Regions from separate parts of the Bacillus sp. ISL-77 genome, predicted to be linked through region 3. Evidence: riboswitches for the same ligand, from Rfam matches in the RefSeq annotation. Region 3 holds a riboswitch; each other region holds the start of a gene.
The links. A riboswitch is a leader RNA that binds a small molecule or an ion and turns the genes downstream of it on or off. The one in region 3 is predicted to bind S-adenosylmethionine.
Positions count from the first base shown of each region.

Region 1: it holds a riboswitch for S-adenosylmethionine, as region 3 does, so the genes downstream of both, J7E77_RS15935 (O-acetylhomoserine aminocarboxypropyltransferase/cysteine synthase family protein) here and J7E77_RS22110 (homoserine dehydrogenase) in region 3, are expected to answer to the same signal.
Region 2: it holds a riboswitch for S-adenosylmethionine, as region 3 does, so the genes downstream of both, mtnK (S-methyl-5-thioribose kinase) here and J7E77_RS22110 (homoserine dehydrogenase) in region 3, are expected to answer to the same signal.

Region 1 covers NZ_JAGGQY010000037.1:202,498-205,802, reverse strand. The annotation lists gene J7E77_RS15935 (O-acetylhomoserine aminocarboxypropyltransferase/cysteine synthase family protein) at 129-1,445, opposite strand; SAM riboswitch class I at 1,511-1,621, opposite strand; gene J7E77_RS15930 (SCP2 sterol-binding domain-containing protein) at 1,701-2,060, opposite strand; gene J7E77_RS15925 (nuclease-related domain-containing protein) at 2,299-3,204, shown strand.
Region 2 covers NZ_JAGGQY010000032.1:52,317-59,571, reverse strand. The annotation lists gene J7E77_RS12435 (LutC/YkgG family protein) at 1-680, shown strand, start outside; gene J7E77_RS12430 (2-oxoacid:acceptor oxidoreductase family protein) at 960-1,973, shown strand; gene J7E77_RS12425 (thiamine pyrophosphate-dependent enzyme) at 1,973-4,267, shown strand; gene mtnK (S-methyl-5-thioribose kinase) at 4,472-5,656, opposite strand; SAM riboswitch class I at 5,760-5,911, opposite strand; gene J7E77_RS12415 (carbon-nitrogen family hydrolase) at 5,980-6,765, opposite strand; gene J7E77_RS12410 (pyridoxal phosphate-dependent aminotransferase) at 6,884-7,255, shown strand, end outside.
Region 3 covers NZ_JAGGQY010000053.1:23,107-30,361, forward strand. The annotation lists gene J7E77_RS22080 (TIGR01777 family oxidoreductase) at 1-898, shown strand, start outside; gene J7E77_RS22085 (YfhE family protein) at 1,018-1,152, shown strand; gene J7E77_RS22090 (YfhD family protein) at 1,282-1,473, shown strand; gene J7E77_RS22095 (glycosyltransferase family 2 protein) at 1,563-2,252, opposite strand; gene J7E77_RS22100 (glycosyltransferase family 2 protein) at 2,289-2,954, opposite strand; gene J7E77_RS22105 (glycosyltransferase) at 2,927-4,135, opposite strand; gene J7E77_RS22110 (homoserine dehydrogenase) at 4,404-5,642, opposite strand; SAM riboswitch class I at 5,747-5,858, opposite strand; gene J7E77_RS22115 (GNAT family N-acetyltransferase) at 5,950-6,621, opposite strand; gene J7E77_RS22120 (GNAT family N-acetyltransferase) at 6,641-7,255, opposite strand, start outside.

The sequences.
Region 1 (3,305 bases), on a different contig from region 3:
AGTATCCTATATTAAATTAAAACGTTAATTTGTTTAAGTAATTATATTACGAAAGTTATCGTATCATGGATAAAAAGGGGTGTCAATGAAAATAACTTCATACTCGGAAAAATAAGTTTTGGTAACTTTTATGCATTTATCTTTAATGAGATTACACCAGTAGCAGCCAAAATAGCTGATTCGAGATCTTCGATTAAATCCTCAACATTCTCGATACCGATTGAAAGGCGAATCAAATCCTCTGTTACACCTGCAGCATTCAGGCCATCAGCATCTAATTGCTGATGGGTGGTGCTTGCTGGGTGAATAATTAAACTTTTTGCATCGCCAACGTTTGCAACATGCGCCCATAGAGTACTCGAATCGATTAATTTGGCTCCTGCTTCTTTACCGCCTTTAATCCCGAAAACAACCATGGAACCTGCACCTTTTGGCAAGTACTTTTTGGCTAATTCATAATCTGGGTGGGATGGGTGTCCTGGATAAGATACCCATTCCACAGCAGGGTGATTGGTTAGATATTCCACCACTTCTTTTGTATTAGCCACATGCTCCTTCATTCGAACATGCAGTGTTTCAAGACCAAGGATAAACTGGAAGGAATTTTGCGGACTTAACGCCGGTCCTAAGTCACGCAGCAATTGGACACGTGCTTTGATAATATAAGCGACAGCACCTAGGGCTTCGGCATAAACCAGGTCATGGTAGCTGGCATCTGGGGTTGTAAAACCAGGGAATCGCGGCGAATTCCAATCGAACTTCCCACCATCGACAATAACTCCACCTGTAGTTGTTCCATTTCCTAAGAGCCATTTGGTGGCTGAATGAATCACAATATCGGCACCATATTCAATTGGCCGGCACAGATATGGAGTGGCAAAGGTGTTATCAATAATTAATGGAACACCTGCTGCATGGGCAATATCGGCGACTTTTTCAATATCAAGTACACGAAGGCTTGGGTTACCAATCGTTTCAGCAAAAACAGCCTTTGTTTTGTCGGTAATAGCCGCACGGAAGTTTTCCGGATTTTCAGGGTCAACAAATTTCACTTTAATCCCGTATTTTGGAAGCGTCACTGCAAAAAGATTATATGTTCCGCCATAGAGATTTGATGCCGATACGATTTCATCGCCAGCTTCAGCAATATTTAAAATGGCGAGGGTAATCGCTGCCATACCGCTAGCAACTGCTAGGGCACCAACGCCGCCTTCCAATAATGCTAATCTTTCTTCAAAAACGGTAGTAGTAGGGTTGTGAATGCGTGTGTATATGTACCCAGGTTCCGCTAAGCTAAATAGGTTTGCCGCATGCTCTGTATTCTTAAATTGATAGGCGTTGTTTTGATAAATCGGAACGGCACGAGCCCCCGTTACCGGATCCGGAGACAATCCACCATGAACACTCAATGTTTCAAAACGATACTTTTTTTGATTTTCACCCATACTACTTCCTCCTTTTTTGCAATTCAACAAACAAAACCCCCGCTTCAAAGAAGAGGGGGTCTCTCTCCTCATCTCTCAGAGCATCGCTGCTCTGCTGGATTTAGCACCGTGTGATTGTGTTATAAACCGGTTGCTGGGCTTCAAAGGGCCAGTCCCTCCGCCACTCTCGATAAGAATGTTTATTGAATTGTCTTTATTATTTGATTATTTACCTAAAATTTTACAGTAAGTTTAATTCCGAGTCAATAGCTCTGATTAGAAATTTGTTATTTTTGGAAAATTTTCCTGTGCCTTTGTCAAATAGAAGACAGATTCTAGTAATAATGTGGTACGAATTGGAGCGGAAATACGTAATTGGCCGTTTCGTTCAAGGACTCTTAACCGTTCCTTTCCTTCTAGCAGCTCCTTTATTGCGTTCAGGTCACCACGGATTTCGGATATCGTTTGAGATTCTTCGCTATCATGAAGTATGAAAATTTCTCCATTCTTTATGATAATCTGAATGGTTTTTTGTTCACAAACCAAATTCACTCGTAAATCGATATGTTCTAGTAACGGCAGAACATGCCTTTGCTGTTTGATTGCTAATTGAAAGGTTTTCAGCATCTCTATCATAATCCACCACTCCGGTCTGCTCTCTTATATTAAATATACAGGAACGGGGCGTGAATTCCTCTTTAAAGTGGTCGACAATTATCAACCTTTTGGAGGGGATTTACGGAGATTTCCTGAGAAATATGTCGGATGGAGAGAATTTTTTGAAAAGTGTTGAAAATTATTCAAACATTACTGCTGATTAAAGGGCAGCATTTTGTAAAATGAAGTTAGATTCGAAATCGAAAGGATGTGGATTATGAGTTTTAAAGACCGTATTGAATCAGATGAAATTAAAATTTTAAGATTTCTAAACTCGCGAATGAAATTAGCTGAAAAGGATAAAATTCGCTTTCGTAACCTTGTGAAAGGATTTGAAGGTGAAGTTATGTTTGACTCATTGACAGAGAAGCTTCAGTGTCCAAGTTATATTCTAAACGACCTGTTACTGGAAACTAATAATGGTAAATTCCAACTTGATACAGTGATGATTATTCAAGACCCACTCTATCTTTTTGAAGTAAAAAATTATGAAGGTGATTTTTACTTTGAAGGTGACCGATTCTATGCTCTACCCAAAAAGGAATACAAAAATCCCCTGCACCAACTACAACGAAGTGAATCCCTACTCCGCCAGCTGTTAGAAAGCCTTGGGTATCGAATCCCTATTGAGGCTTATGTAGTTTTTATCAACCCCCATTTTACCTGTTATAAAGCCCCACTTAATGAACCCATTATCTATCCAAATCAGCTCCCTCGCTTTATGCACAATTTAAATAGGAGACCGTCAACATTAAATGGTATGCACAAAAGGCTAGCTGACCAACTGGTTTCGATGCATCAAATTGAATTACCTTATGATAGGTTACCTCCATATGACTACGGCAAATTAAAAAAAGGTAACATTTGTCGGGTCTGCCTCTCATTGAAGACTACTGTTGTAAATAATAAACTTGTGTGTGAGGATTGCGGTTGTCACGAAGTGATTGATCATGCCGTTTTACGTGTTGTGGAGGAAATTAAGCTGCTTTTTCCTGATATAAAAATTACAACAAATCTAGTTCATGAATGGTGTAGCGTGATTGACTGTAAAAAAAGAATAACAAGGATACTGAGGAGTAACCTTACTTCTGTAGGGGTTGGGCAATGGACTTATTATCAGTGATTTTGTAAGTATATAGAAATTTCCATGGTTTCTCGTCGGGTTTCCGGAAGAGAGACCCTATTGCGGGCACTTCCCTTGGCTTTTCCACAGGATTTTTCCGT
Region 2 (7,255 bases), on a different contig from region 3:
AAATTGCCGACCGCCTTGAACGCCCACGAATTTCCTCTGCGGTTGAAAGGCCGACTTGGAAATTCCAGCCCCAATATGAGGTGTTAAAGGATGCTACTCAGGACGATTTGTTAGAGGTATTAACAGAACAATGTAAGAAAATCCATACAAACCTCTATGTAACTGACAGCAAAGATTTAGCAACTACGCTTAACAAAGTGGTTTCAGGCTATGGTGGCGGCCCAATTGTAACCTGGAAAGATGAGCGCTTTTCTCAGTGGGGGCTGGATCCGCTATTTAAGCAAGAATGGCCTAGCCGGAAAATGGAAGTATTTGAATGGAATCACACCAAAGGGAAAGAAAATATCGCGAAAGCGGAAAAGGCTAATGTCGGGATTACCATAAGTGAAATAACACTTGCAGAATCCGGCACGGTGGTTTTGTTTAGCGATGAGAATAAAGGAAGAACAGTTAGCTTTTTACCAGCAACCTATATTGCACTTGTACCGAAAAGCACTTTAGTTCCACGGATTACGCAAGCTGCTCAAAAGATGAGGGAGATTCACAAGAAAACGGGGCATGTTGCTTCATGCATCAATTTTATTACCGGACCAAGTAACTCTGCGGATATTGAATTGAATCTAGTAGTTGGTGTCCATGGGCCAGTAAAAGCTTCCTATATTGTTATTAACGATCTTTAAACAAATGAAATGGTCTGTATCCTGAAATGGTTGCAGATCATTTTTTTTATAATCTGTTATACAACATAAAATCACCTGTTATATAATTATGAAAGCTCTTTAAAGTCATATATGGTAACCCTTATTCAATAAAAATTTTATGTGTTTCAAAATAATAATCGTTATGTTTGACTTTTATCACAGCTTAATAAAAATAGTTGTCTTACAATAGTTTTTGGGAAGTTAAATTTTTATGTCTATTTCGTGTTATTTTATTGAACGAAGTTAGGGAGGGACATTATGTCTATTTTACCGAAAAAAAATGAATTAGGATTTTTTGAAATCCGTCTTGAATCAATTGGGGGGCTGGGAGCTAACCTTGCTGGAAAAATGTTAGCGGAGGCTGGTGTTTTAAGTCTTGGCTTGAAAGGATCCAATTTTTCATCCTACGGCTCTGAGAAAAAAGGGTCTCCAGTAAAGAGTTTCATTCGCTTTTGTGAATCAGATGTAGAAATTAGAGATCATAGTCCAATTGAACAACCACATATTGTTGGTGTTTTCCATGAAGCCTTATATAGAACGGTTGATGTTGTTAGCGGTTTGAATGCTGATAGTATAGTCTTAGTAAATACAGCAAGGGATTTTGATGAAGTTAAAACGGATTTACAATTAGATTATGGTACACTAGCGATTGTTGATGCCCTACAGATAGCCGTAGAGGAAAAAACTAAAGTAAATACGGCAATGCTAGGAGCATTATATCGTATTTGTGATTTTCTAGATCCTGAATCCATGAGAGACGTGATTCGGAAAACGTTTACGAAGAAATACCCGCATCTTGTTGAACCAAATATCCGCACTTTTGACCGCGGTTATAATGAGGTTCAATTTAAAACATATGAAGTGCCAGAAGGGGCTGAAGGAAAAGCCTTCACACGCCCACTTCCACAGCTTGGATACATGACTCAGGAAATCGGTGGTGTCATGGTTTCTCAAGCAAATAGTATTTTAAAAGATTTAAGTGGTTCACGCCAAGGATTCCTTCCGGAGTTCCAACAAGACAAATGTATTCACTGTGCTGCATGTGACAACGTTTGTCCTGACTTTTGCTTCGTTTGGGAAGAAGGAGAAGATAAGCGTGGAAGAAAACAAATGTTCCTTCAAGGTATTGATTACCAATACTGTAAAGGCTGCCTGAAATGCGTGGAAGCATGCCCAACCGACGCACTCGGTGATCTTCGTGAAATGCTTGGGTATGCAGATAATAACCGCGTAAAGCAAAACTTTCCTTATATTGCAGGAGGAATCCAATAATGGCTATTTTAGAAGATAAATTAACAACAAAAGGTGTAGCAGAACAAATTTCTACTTTTGAATCTGGAAATGAAATGGCTGCTATGGCGGCAGCACAAATCAATTATCATATTATGGGATATTTCCCAATTACACCTTCAACCGAGGTTGCTCAATTTTTAGATCAAATGAAAACGTGCGGGGAGCATGATATTAAACTGATTCCTGCCGATGGCGAGCACGGTTCAGCAGGTATTTGCTACGGTGCTGCGGCAACTGGTGCACGTGTTATCAATGCAACCAGTGCAAATGGATTCTTATATATGCTTGAACAAATGCCTGTCCAATCAGGGACTCGTTTTCCAATGGTTATGAATCTAGTTACTCGTGCCGTCAGTGGTCCGCTCGATATTCGTGGCGATCACTCGGATCTCTATTATGCATTAAATACAGGCTGGGTAATCTTAACAGCAAAAACACCGCAAGCTGTATATGATATGAATATTATGGCGCTTAAAATTGCCGAACATTCAAAGGTTCGCTTACCAGTTATTGTTGCTTATGATGGCTTCTTTACATCCCACCAAAAGCGTCGAGTGGAATTCTTTAAGGACCGTAGTGTTGTACAGCAATTTGTAGGTGAATGTCCAACCGATTACAACTTTGTTAGAGACTTGAGGAAGCCAGTAACGATTGGTGCTCATATGAGTGGTGATGATTTCATTAACAATCACTACCAACAATCAGAAGCAATGTACAATGCTGGTGAGGTATTTAAGGAAGTGGCTGCGGAATATGCTAAGCTTTCTGGAAGAGAATATCCAGTTCTAGATTTATATAAAATGGAAGATGCTGATGTAGCATTATTCCTATTAAACTCTGCGGCAGAATCTGCTAAAGATGTAGTGGATCAACTTCGTGCAAAAGAGATTAAAGCAGGTGTAATTAGCCCGAATATTATCCGTCCATTCCCTGCAAAGGAAATTCGTGAAGCCCTAAAGAATGTAAAATCATTATTAGTTGGGGAACGTGCGGATTCTTACGGAGCAAATGGTCCTAACCTTACACATGAAGTGAAATCTGCACTACAAGATGACAAAGACAACAAGACGATCGTGTTAAGCCGCGTATTTGGTCTCGGCGGTAAGGATTTCTATGCAACTGATGCACAGGCTTTCTTTGATATGGCACTTGATGCAAAGGAAAAAGGCTATGCTGAAAAGCCATTTGATTACTATGGTCATATTCCAGGTAATCCTGAAAAAATCCTTAAGCCTGTTATTTTGCCACAGCACGGGGATGTTTTTAAAACAGGGTTAATTGATGTGAAAATGGATGAAGAAACCAATAAATTAAAGGTGAAAATCCCGCCGTTACGTGCTTTAACTGGTAAACCGAAACGGATTGCCTCCGGTCACGGGGCATGTCCAGGGTGCGGAATTTTTGCTGGACTCGAGTTATTCTTTAAAGGGATTGAGGGAGACATTGTTACTCTATTCCAAACGGGATGCGCTTATGTAACAACAACATCTTATCCTAGCACCTCCCATAAGCAAACGATGATGCACAATTTGTTCCAAAACGGTGCCGCAACGCTTTCAGGTACTGTTGAAGCATTCATGGAATTAAAACGTCGCGGCGAAATTGAAGTATCGGATGACGCCACATTTGTTATGATTACTGGTGATGGTGGTATGGATATTGGTATGGGTTCAGCGATTGGTACTGCTCTTCGCGGACATAAACTGATTATGCTTGAATATGATAATGAGGGCTACATGAATACAGGCTCACAAATGTCTTATTCAACACCACTGGGTCATATGACAAGTACATCGGGAGTTGGAAAAGCACAGCGAGGAAAAGCCTTCCACCATAAGGATACTCCGCAAATTATGGCTGCTACTAATATTCCTTATGTGTTTACCGGTTCGGAAGCCTTTCCACAGGACTTAGTTAAAAAAGGTGCAAAAGCACAATGGTACGCACAAAATGTTGGAACAGTATATGGAAAACTTCTCATCACATGCCCACTAAACTGGAAATCTGATGACCGTTTTGGTGCAAAAATTATCGAAGCTGCTGTAGATTCTTGCTTCTTCCCGCTATATGAAGTAGAACAAGGTGTTACAACCATAACTTACAATCCAGAAGAGAAGAACAAACGAATTCCACTTTCTGATTGGTTAAAATATATGGGGAAAACAAAACACCTACTTAAAGATGAAAACAAGCCAATGCTAGAAGAATTTGAAGCAGAAGTTGAGAAAAGATGGCAAAGACTCAAAGCAAAGAATGAAAATCCTATGCTGTAAAAAAAAGCAAATCAAAAAAACACATCCTTTGGGAAGTGTCAGATTGTCGAGAAAGGGTATTTTTTCTCGGCAATTTTTTATTTTGTCTGAGTCTAACCTACCTATTTTTCATTAAATATTTGTGCCTGCTAATTGACCTGTTGAAAAACCAATATATTTTAACTTGACTAGAAAAGCAATCCGAGTTGGATTGCTTTTTCTATATTAAAGTGTTTCTTTTACAGTTGCTATGAAAGCAGTAAGATTTTTGATTTCTTTTCGTTGTTTGATTAGGACTTTCCCAAGACCTAGTGTTTTCTGTTTTGCAGTGAATCTAGTTTGAGCATCCTCGATCCCATCTAAATCAGCAACATGAGCAAGACCAATTGTCCTTCTGATTAATTCGCAGCCGGCAAAGCCGATCGAGTCCTCAAAAAACTTAGTTAAATTATAGTTTAGAAAGGTAGAGGATTTAGCGTAATCGTCTTTATTCTCCGTATTCCATAATAGTGTAAATTGATCCTCAAATACACTCCATACCGTTTCAATATGATTGAGGAAAAGATCACGTTCTTCAACATTTGCTATTACCTGGAAGAGAAGATTTGCAATTACTTGGCCGATATCAAATCCAGCTGGTCCGTAGAAAGAAAATTCGGGATCGATTACTTTTGTTTCATAATTATCGGCAAAAACACTTCCGGTATGAAGATCACCATGGAGGAGAACTTCAGCCTCTGTTAAAAAGCATTTCTTCAAAATATTTACATGAAACTTTAGTTCATCATCCTGCCAAAGCTCTTCGACGACAGGACGCAGTCCTTCCTCGAAATCGTTGGTTTCTGCATCAATAAAAGGATCGGTGAAGATTAAATCTTCAGTTATTTTGCAAAGCTCGGGATTGATAAACTGTTGTACATATTCCTTTTTTACGGAAGGGGTTAATCCGTAATCAGAAGTGTAAAATAATGTTTTTGCAAGATATTCACCTAGATGCTTTGAAATTAATGGATAGGTTTCTCCTTTGATAAAGCCAGTTCTTGCGATTGAAAGATGGGAAAGGTCCTCCATTACGGTTACAGCTAGGACATCATCTGTGAAAAAAACTTGGGGCACATAATCTGGAGCAATCTGTCCGAAAATTTTTAAGGCATCCGCTTCAATCTTTGCTCTTTTCAAAGTTAATGGCCAGCTTTCGCCAACTACCTTTGCATAAGGGAGAGCTTGTTTGATAATAACACTTTTTCCATCTAATTCTTCAACAATATGAAAGACTAGATTGAGATTCCCATCGCCAATCTCCTTGCAGGAAAGTTTTGCATGCTGGTCAAAAATTTTCAATTCAAGTGCCAGTTCAACTGCACTCTCGTTTGTTAAAGGCTGGTATGTTTTTTGTTTTAGTAGACTCATTATGGTTCCTCCTCGTTTTTGGGAGGCTTAATTATGCACGCAGGCACTAAAAAAGCCTCTTTCTCATCTGAAAGAGGCTGATAGACAATATTGTCTGTCGCACCTCTTATCTCTCAGAAAGATAATCCTTCTGTTGGAATTAGCACCGTGCCTTAAAGGGGGATCCCCGGCGCAAAAAGCGCCCCATTTCAATGGGTTTCCGGTCGGTTGCTGGGCTTCAAAGGGCCAAATCCCTCAGCCAGCTCATGATAAGAGAAAATCTATTTAACTGGTAAAAATCATATCAGTAACAAAGAGAAAGTGTCAATATTTTTTGAAAATTATTATTTATAGAATTCTGGTTTTCTATCCGTGAAAATAGGAATTTGCTTACGGACCTCCTTGACTATGTCCATCTCAATTTCAGCCGATAGGATTTCTTCCTTCATTCCAGCCTCAGCAATAACCTCACCCCACGGGTCAATAATCATCGAGTGACCAGCAAAATGGTTATTCGGGTCATTTCCAGAACGGTTACAGGCAATTACATAACATTGATTTTCAATTGCTCTTGCAATTAAAAGGGCCCTCCAGTGGGACAATCTAGGTGCAGGCCATTCGGCCACAACAAACAGTGCTTCTGCACCTTCGGATGTGTGAGCGCGTATCCACTCTGGAAACCGGATATCATAACAGATAGCCCCAGCAAAATGGTGATTATCAAGTTGAAAAAGTCCCTTCTCGGCGCCAGGCTCTAAGAAAACATGCTCATTCATGAGTTTAAAAAGATGTAGTTTACTATACTGGTGTACAAGCGTGCCATCTTTATTGATGATGAGGAGAGTATTTTTTACTCCTGTTTCTTCACGGTTCGCAACTGAGCCGCCAACGAAATGAACCTGATTTTGTTGTGCTGCTTTTCTGAGAAATTCAATCGTTTGTACTGCTTTTGGGTCTGCAATTTCATTCAGGCGCGTCAAGTCATATCCCGTTGTCCATAGTTCCGGAAGGACAATGATATCGGGTTGTTCAGTCAGTGCATTTTCAATGAGTCTTTCGGCAGTTTGGTAGTTTTTATTGGGATCACCGAAGACGATATCCATTTGCAGACATGAAATTTTTAATTTCACGAATCTTCACCTCGTTTGAAATTTCGGAATTTTTTCTTTACAAGCCGTTATAAAAGTTATATCATTTGTGACTAGAATTTCACAATGATTCTTATAAAAAATTAAGCAGGTGAGAACAATGAAGCAATTTCCTCCATCAGAATTATTAACTAGTCTTCCGAAGCAATTTTTTGCTTCACTTGTTAAAAAAGTAGGGGAATATATTTCACAAGGGTTTGATGTGATTAATTTAGGGCAAGGCAACCCTGATCAGCCAACGCCTTCTCATATTGTTAAAAAACTTCAAGATGCAGCAGCGAATCCATTAAATCATAAATATTCTCCTTTTCAGGGACATCGTTATTTAAAACAGGCTGCCGCTGATTTTTATTTAAGAGAATATGGAGTGACCATTGATCCGGATAAAGAAGTGGCGATTTTGTTTGGGGGTAAAGCAGGACTTGTCGAAATTCCTCAATGCATATTAAATCCGGGGGATACCATCCTTGTA
Region 3 (7,255 bases):
GATTGCAGGCGGAACAGGCTTTGTAGGGAAAGCACTTACGGAACACCTGTTGAAAAACAATCATGAGATAATTATTTTATCAAGAAAATCGATTGAGACAAATCGTACTGTTGGAATTCGATATGTCGAGTGGCTAAGTGATATTTCAAGCCCCATTCATGAACTCCAAGATACTGATATTTTTATCAACCTTGCAGGCGAATCGATTAATAGTGGACGTTGGACCGTAAAAAGAAAAGAAAAGATTCTAAACAGTCGCTTAGAGTCTGTTCATGCACTGCTAGCCATTATAAATAAATTAGATACCAAACCAAAGGCACTGATCAATGCAAGTGCAATTGGGATTTATGGTACATCCTTTGATAAAATTTTAACTGAAAAAGATAACCATGGCTTTGGGAATGATTTCTTGGCAGAAACAGTTAAGCAATGGGAAATCGAAGCTGGAAAAGCCAGCCAATTAGGGATACGTACTGTCTTTTGCAGGTTCGGAATCATCCTTGATAAATACCAAGGGGCTCTTCAAAAAATGGCAATCCCTTATCAATCATTTATCGGTGGTCCCATTGGAAATGGACGTCAATGGATGTCATGGATTCACGTGGAGGATGTGGTCAAAGGAATATCCTTTATTATCGAAAATGAACAAATGGATGGTCCCATCAATTTCACTGCACCGAAACCGGTAACGATGACTGAGTTTGGAAAAACACTTGCAAGCGTATTAAACCGTCCTCACTGGCTCCCGGTCCCAAGTTTCGCACTGCATCTTCTGCTTGGTGAAATGAGTACATTGGTGGTTGATGGACAAAAGGTATTACCGAAAAAGCTTTTAGAAAATGGCTATCAATTTGCGTATTCAGATTTACATTTGGCATTAGAAAATATATTTTCTTAAAAAAAGTATCATTCCTTTCTTAAAAGGTAAAAATGGAAATAAGTACATAACGTGCTTTTATTTTTTACCACATAGCTTGATGACGATTAACTAAAAAAATGTTGAAAGGAATGAGCAAAATGGCGGAAAAGAAGAAAAAAGATAAGGATCGAGGCAAATACTCATTAACCAGTATGCAGGAAGTCTCATATCAAAGAGAATTTAAAATGGCAGACCGGGCAGGCGGATACCACGACAAAAAAACCAGACTCTAGTTTGACCACAGTTACGACCATATAGCTCTGCTGAAGTATTTTCCATTCATGGTTACCTTTCTAATTGTAAATGATATTAAAGGGAGCAATTCGGCTCCTGCAAGCCTACAATGAAAGGGGTTTTTAGTTATGGGTCGTATGCATAATAGTGGCACTGGTAATAGTAACAAAAGCTCACTTCCACAAACACCTAAGAACCTAAAAATAACTGATGGAAATGACGTTGAATATTCTGCAGAATTTGCAGACCATTCCGACCTTGAAGCACAAGCACGTGCTAACGCAGCGAACCAGCGTGTAAAATCGAGAAGAAATAAATAAGTTTAAGAAAAGCTGTAACAAAAAAGAAGCAGGGCAGCCTGCTTCTTTTTTATATGATAAAGGAGGAAAGGCGAGCCACTGCTCGATCCTCAAATCGCGGCTTTTTTTGAGACTAGTGATTGGAAATCTTCTGTATAGGTGATTAATTCTCCCCATTCCATAAGATCCTTATCAGCAATCTTCCATGTATGTTTTTCGGTATCATGTCTGATGACTGCAAAATGAAAACGTTCAGTTGAATAGACATTAAAGCCCTTCTCTTTACATTGATCAATGAAAAAGTAATCCTCCGCTCGATTTACTTTTTCAAATTGAACTTGTTGGAACACGTCTTTTCTAAATATTAATGTCGCTCCAGCAACAGTTTCTGTGATTGAATTCTCACTACCTGCTACATGGATCAGCGCTTTTTCACTTTTAAAATAAATATATAAAGAACTTTTTCCGATAATAGAAATATCTTTATTTTTAAAAGCATCCATCGAACTTTTAATGTAGTCAGGCCCGTAATAATCATCGTCATCAAATTTTGCAATAATATCATGACTTGCTTTCATAATCCCAAAATTTAAGCAGTCACCTAATGTTGCTTTTTCGTGTAGTTGATAAACCTGAACATTACGATATTTCTTTGCCTTTTTGATCCATCTATCAATATTCATAGAATCCTTGTTAAGGATAATTATCAACTCTTTATCCTTCCAGGATTGCTGTTTATAATTTTTGAAAACATTTTTAATATTCTCTTCTCTTATTGTACAAGTAATAATGGATACCACACTTTCACTCCTTCAAACTAGTTTGGGGAATCTTTCCTATGAGTTCAATACCTTTTCCAAAAGGTAAGTTAAATTTGGAAACTTTTTTAAGCCTTTGATAGAATTAATATCCTCTTGAAGCTCTTTTCTAACATCAGAGCCAAATCCTGCAGCTCCTAAGATATTTAAGTGACGGATGTCAATTTGGAGTAAAAGGACAATTGTTTCAAGTATGCGGATGAATTTTTCTTCGAATTTTTGAAACCGTTCCGGATAGGATTGAACAAGTAACTTATATTCGCTCAATACCTTATTCATCGTTAATAAATCTGCAAGACCTGAAATCTCTAAGCCAAGAATAATCACGTCGATGTCAGGATGCTTTAAAATAAATCGTCCTAGGTTGCTAATTGCCTCTTTCCATTTACTTTCGCCAATAGGATGTTCTTGATGATACGTTGTCAAATCGTTTCTAACAATATATTTGGCACCCATTTTATATAAGCGATACCCTAATTCCCAATCCTCGTATCCGTAACCGACAAAATCTTCATCGAATAACCCTGCTTGAATAATAAACTCTTTACGCATGGAAACATTCCCTGTAAGAAATGCCATCCATGGAAACGCAAACCCTTCTAAGTCAACAGCAAAATTGCTGGTAATCGATTGGAACCACGGGTATACTGCAACACCTAAATCCTTGAAAGCTTTTCTTGCAATATCGCTTTTTCCAGCAACGGGTACGGCTCTTTACATGGATACTTAAAGTTTTGAATCCTCGAATAGACCTTCTGATTATTTTTTGTTAAAGTTGAGATTTTGTTTATTTCCTTTCGAGTAAATTCAGGAAAGATACATGAGTATATGACTTTTGAATGCATGGCCCCTGACAAAATAAGGTTATTTTTTGATTGGTGGTACTTATAATGTTTTTCAACAAAATCAGATTCAGTTATCATTTCTGCATCTAGAAAAATAAGAATATTCCCTCTTGCTGAACGAATGCCCAGATTTCGGACCTGTGATCTTCCAAGATTCTTTTTATTACGTATATATTTAAAATGATATGGAGGAGAATAGTCCTTTAGTTTTTCTTCCGTTTGGTCAGTTGAAGCATCATCAATAAAGATTACTTCCATTTTTGAAGGATTGAACGTTTGGTGTTCAAGTGAGAGGAGTGTAAATAGATTTAGTGGATATTTATTTAGGGAAGGAATAATTATACTGACTTCAATATCTTGGTTCTTATTTACTTGTGTCTTTTCAATTTGTTTCTCATTAGAGCCTAGGTCCTTTTTATCTTGGGAGTTTTGTTTTTTTGTATTTACCTTTTGTGTTTCTCGTTCATTTACAGGCGGTGTTGGCCAAACACCATACAGCCCTGCTTCGCTTCCAGTTAGCTTTTTATTCAAATTATCATTAAGATTTTGTTCTGTTCTGCAGTGGCCCCATAGCCTAATCTCGTTGATATCCCCATTAAAGAATAGACCTGGTTGCCCACCAATCATCCCCGATGGGTAGATATAGGTTTTAAGGCTTCGTTCACCCTTTTTTACAAACTTACCATTAATGTATAGCTGCGGCTCTCTATCATCATAGACAACAGCAATATGAATAAGATCATTAATTATTGCTTCATAGACTAACACCGCATATATATTTTTCTTGGCATGTTCATAGATCGTAATTCCATTTAGTCCAACTGAAACACTAACCCCTGCATCATTATCGGACACCCCATATCCAGGTCCAATGATATAATTTTTTCCATTTACATTTGCCGGCTTATCGCGTGATTGTTTATCGATAAGATGAACGCTTTCAGGCAATACCCAAAACTCATAGGTGAATGTATTTTTCAGATTCGTTAATAAACGTCCATTTAAGCTATTCCCTAACATGACGCACCTCTTCAATTTACTTTTATGAATAACTAGTCCATTTGATCGAGCTTTTACACAATATGAATACTATTTGATTTTGACTAGACTTATCCCCAGTTTTAGGGTGTTTGGTTTGCTTTTTTTTAAGATATTAATATATCCCCTACACATAAGAGAGTAGAAATTGTTAAAACAAAAAAAGAGCTCCAAGGGGCTGTTGACAATTTGTCAACAGCCCCTTGAAAGCTCTTTTTTACGGGAACAAATGCTAGTTACATCTTTTAACCTAGAGGTAAGCTAAAGTTACTTCTTTATTCTTACTTTCTGTTTCATACTCCCCTATTATTTGAAAGTAACAAGACGCCTTCTGCTGATTAATTAACTGTTCTAATTCTTCCCTAGTCGCCTGGATAATTGCTATCTCATCAGAAGCTTGAGCTACCCATGTAATCAAAGGGTTATTATAATTCTTTGAGAGACCTTGAATTAACCATAATTCTTTTTCGTTCCCTTTTTTCTCTCCATCACATGCTGCTGTTGTTTTTGTGATATTCTTATTTGACGACCGATTTTGACAGACATAGACCAAATCTTCAATAACAGCACTTGCAGTAGGATACATCCCAGCTCCTGGTCCTTGCAAAGTAATACTACCAACAATATCAGAGTGAATATTTACAGCATTTTCTACGCCTTCAATAGAATAAAAAGGATGAGATTTCCCAACAAGGACTGGTTTAACCTCTGCGTTAATTTGACTACCTGTCTTACTAATACTTGCAATATGCTTAAACCTTAATCCCATCTTTTCTGCTGTTTCAATTAACTCTCTTGTAATCGAGGTAATGCCCGCACGCTCGACATTCTTCCAATTGGGTTGTTCTCCAAAAGCAATTCTGCTGAGAATCATTGTTTTATAAAAAGCATCAAATCCCTCCACATCGTTGGTTGGATCCACTTCAGCATACCCCTTCTCTTGCGCTAAAATGAGGGCATCAGCAAATGACTGCTTCTTCTCGCGCATTTCCGTTAGTATAAAATTCGATGTCCCATTAAGAATTCCTTGGATGTGACGAACTCGGTTAACATTTAATAACTGCCTTAAGGTTTGAATAACCGGAATACCACCCGCAACTGTTGCTTCATAACCCACCGAAACATTATAATTCTCAGCTAACTCGAGCAGTTCATTCCCGTGGTGTGCAAACATTTCTTTATTCGCTGTGATTATGTGGCAACCACTTTGTATAGCTTGTTTTAAAAAAGTAAAAGGTTGTTCTTTGTCGACGATTGCTTCGACAACAACATCAAGTTGAGGTAGATTAAGAATTTCGGCAAAATCTGTAGTTATTAAAACATCTTCCCTTATGTCTCTGGTTTTTTGTTTATTTTTTATTAGTACTGCAGCCACTTCTACTTTTCTCCCTAAAACACTAGTAAGTTCCTCAGCGTGGGATTGTATTGTTCTATAAACACCTTCCCCAACTGTACCAAAACCTAGAATTGCCACTTTAATGACAGACATGTATTCCACCCCTTAAATAATATTAGACATGACCAATTGGTTGTTTATTTTAATATCATATAAATAAGAAAAACCCTCTTCATAAGAAGAGGGTAGATTTCCTCCTCTTATCTGTCAGGTTAAAAATAACCTGCAGGAATTAGCACCTTTTCAAGAATTACCTTGATGGTTGCCGGGCTTCATCGGGCCTAGTCCCTCCGCCGCTCTGGATAAGAGTTTTATTTAATTATTTCATTAAATATCCAAGATATAAAAGAATTCTAGTTGATTCCTTTGTAATTGTCAATATTATTTGAAATTTCTTTTTTTACAATGGTAATAGGGATACCTCTTCCTTGTCCCCCAAACGGTCTATCATTTCTAACCACTCCTCCGGTTTATTTGAAAGAATGGAATAATAGGTGGTTAGAAAATCCTTTACAAGGTTTGCTGGCAGTGAGTCAAGTTCATCAGCTAATGGCATGAAACATAAATCAAGCCCTGTTACAACTTCCCCATTGTTTTCCCAGGAAGGATGAACATATGAAAAATCTATACGTTTATAGCCCAAATGGGAAAGAACTTCGCGGCGGATATATGGATCCATAACCCTTACTCCACCAAATTCGTGATCTTCCACCCGGTACGGATCATATATTTCTGCGAACATGCCGAATAGCACTTGTCCATTTTCTTTAGCTAATTGTTGTAAATCCTTTAACCGGTTTTGAGCTAAAAAACGTCCAAGGCTTAGCCCAGGTTGACTGATGATCGTAAAATCTGTCATGGCAATATTCCAATCCGGATAATAACGATATTCGGTTGCACCTAAGACTTTATCGCCATCGACTGCTACAAACACGCGAATACTCGGATCTTCTAATGGCTCTTTCCATAACTCATATGCTAGTACTTCTTCTGGGGGAAAAATTTCTCCCATTAAGTTATGAAGCCTTCTAAAATTCTGATCATCTATATTGGTAATTCTAATATATTCCATTGAGATACATGCCTCCCATTCATTTAAAAGGATTTTTCCATTCCATTAATGTTGCATAATTGTAGGATTCTTCATCCTCGAGATAGTTTTCAACAATTCCTAATGGCACACGGCTGCAGCGCAACAAGAAAGTGATGACAGGATCCTGTATATCCCCTTTAATTATCGCAGCTAAATATTGCTCAGGTGTCAAGCTATCAGCTGCTTTATAATATCCTGGCATTCTACCGCCGCCTAGTAATCGATCCAAACTTTTTTCAATCACAACATGGTACATAGCCTGCATCAACAATTTTCCTAACCCTAGTTTACGGTACTTCGGACGAACACTGATATCGACGATATACAAGGTATTACCCTTTGGATTATGGTTGCGTATGTATCCATGGTCTGTGATTTCTTCCCATGTATGACTTTTATCGTCTGGATCAAAGTCGATAGTTAAGCCGGTAAGTGACCCAGCCAATTCACCGTCCACTTCAACACACAATGCACCTTCTGGAAACAAGGTCACATGGTTTGTTAATTGCTCTTTATTCCACCATAATTCTGATGGAAAAGGAGGTGGGAAGCACTCAGATTGAATTTTGATAAGATTGTCAAAATCCAGTTTTGAATAATTGCGAATGATAAC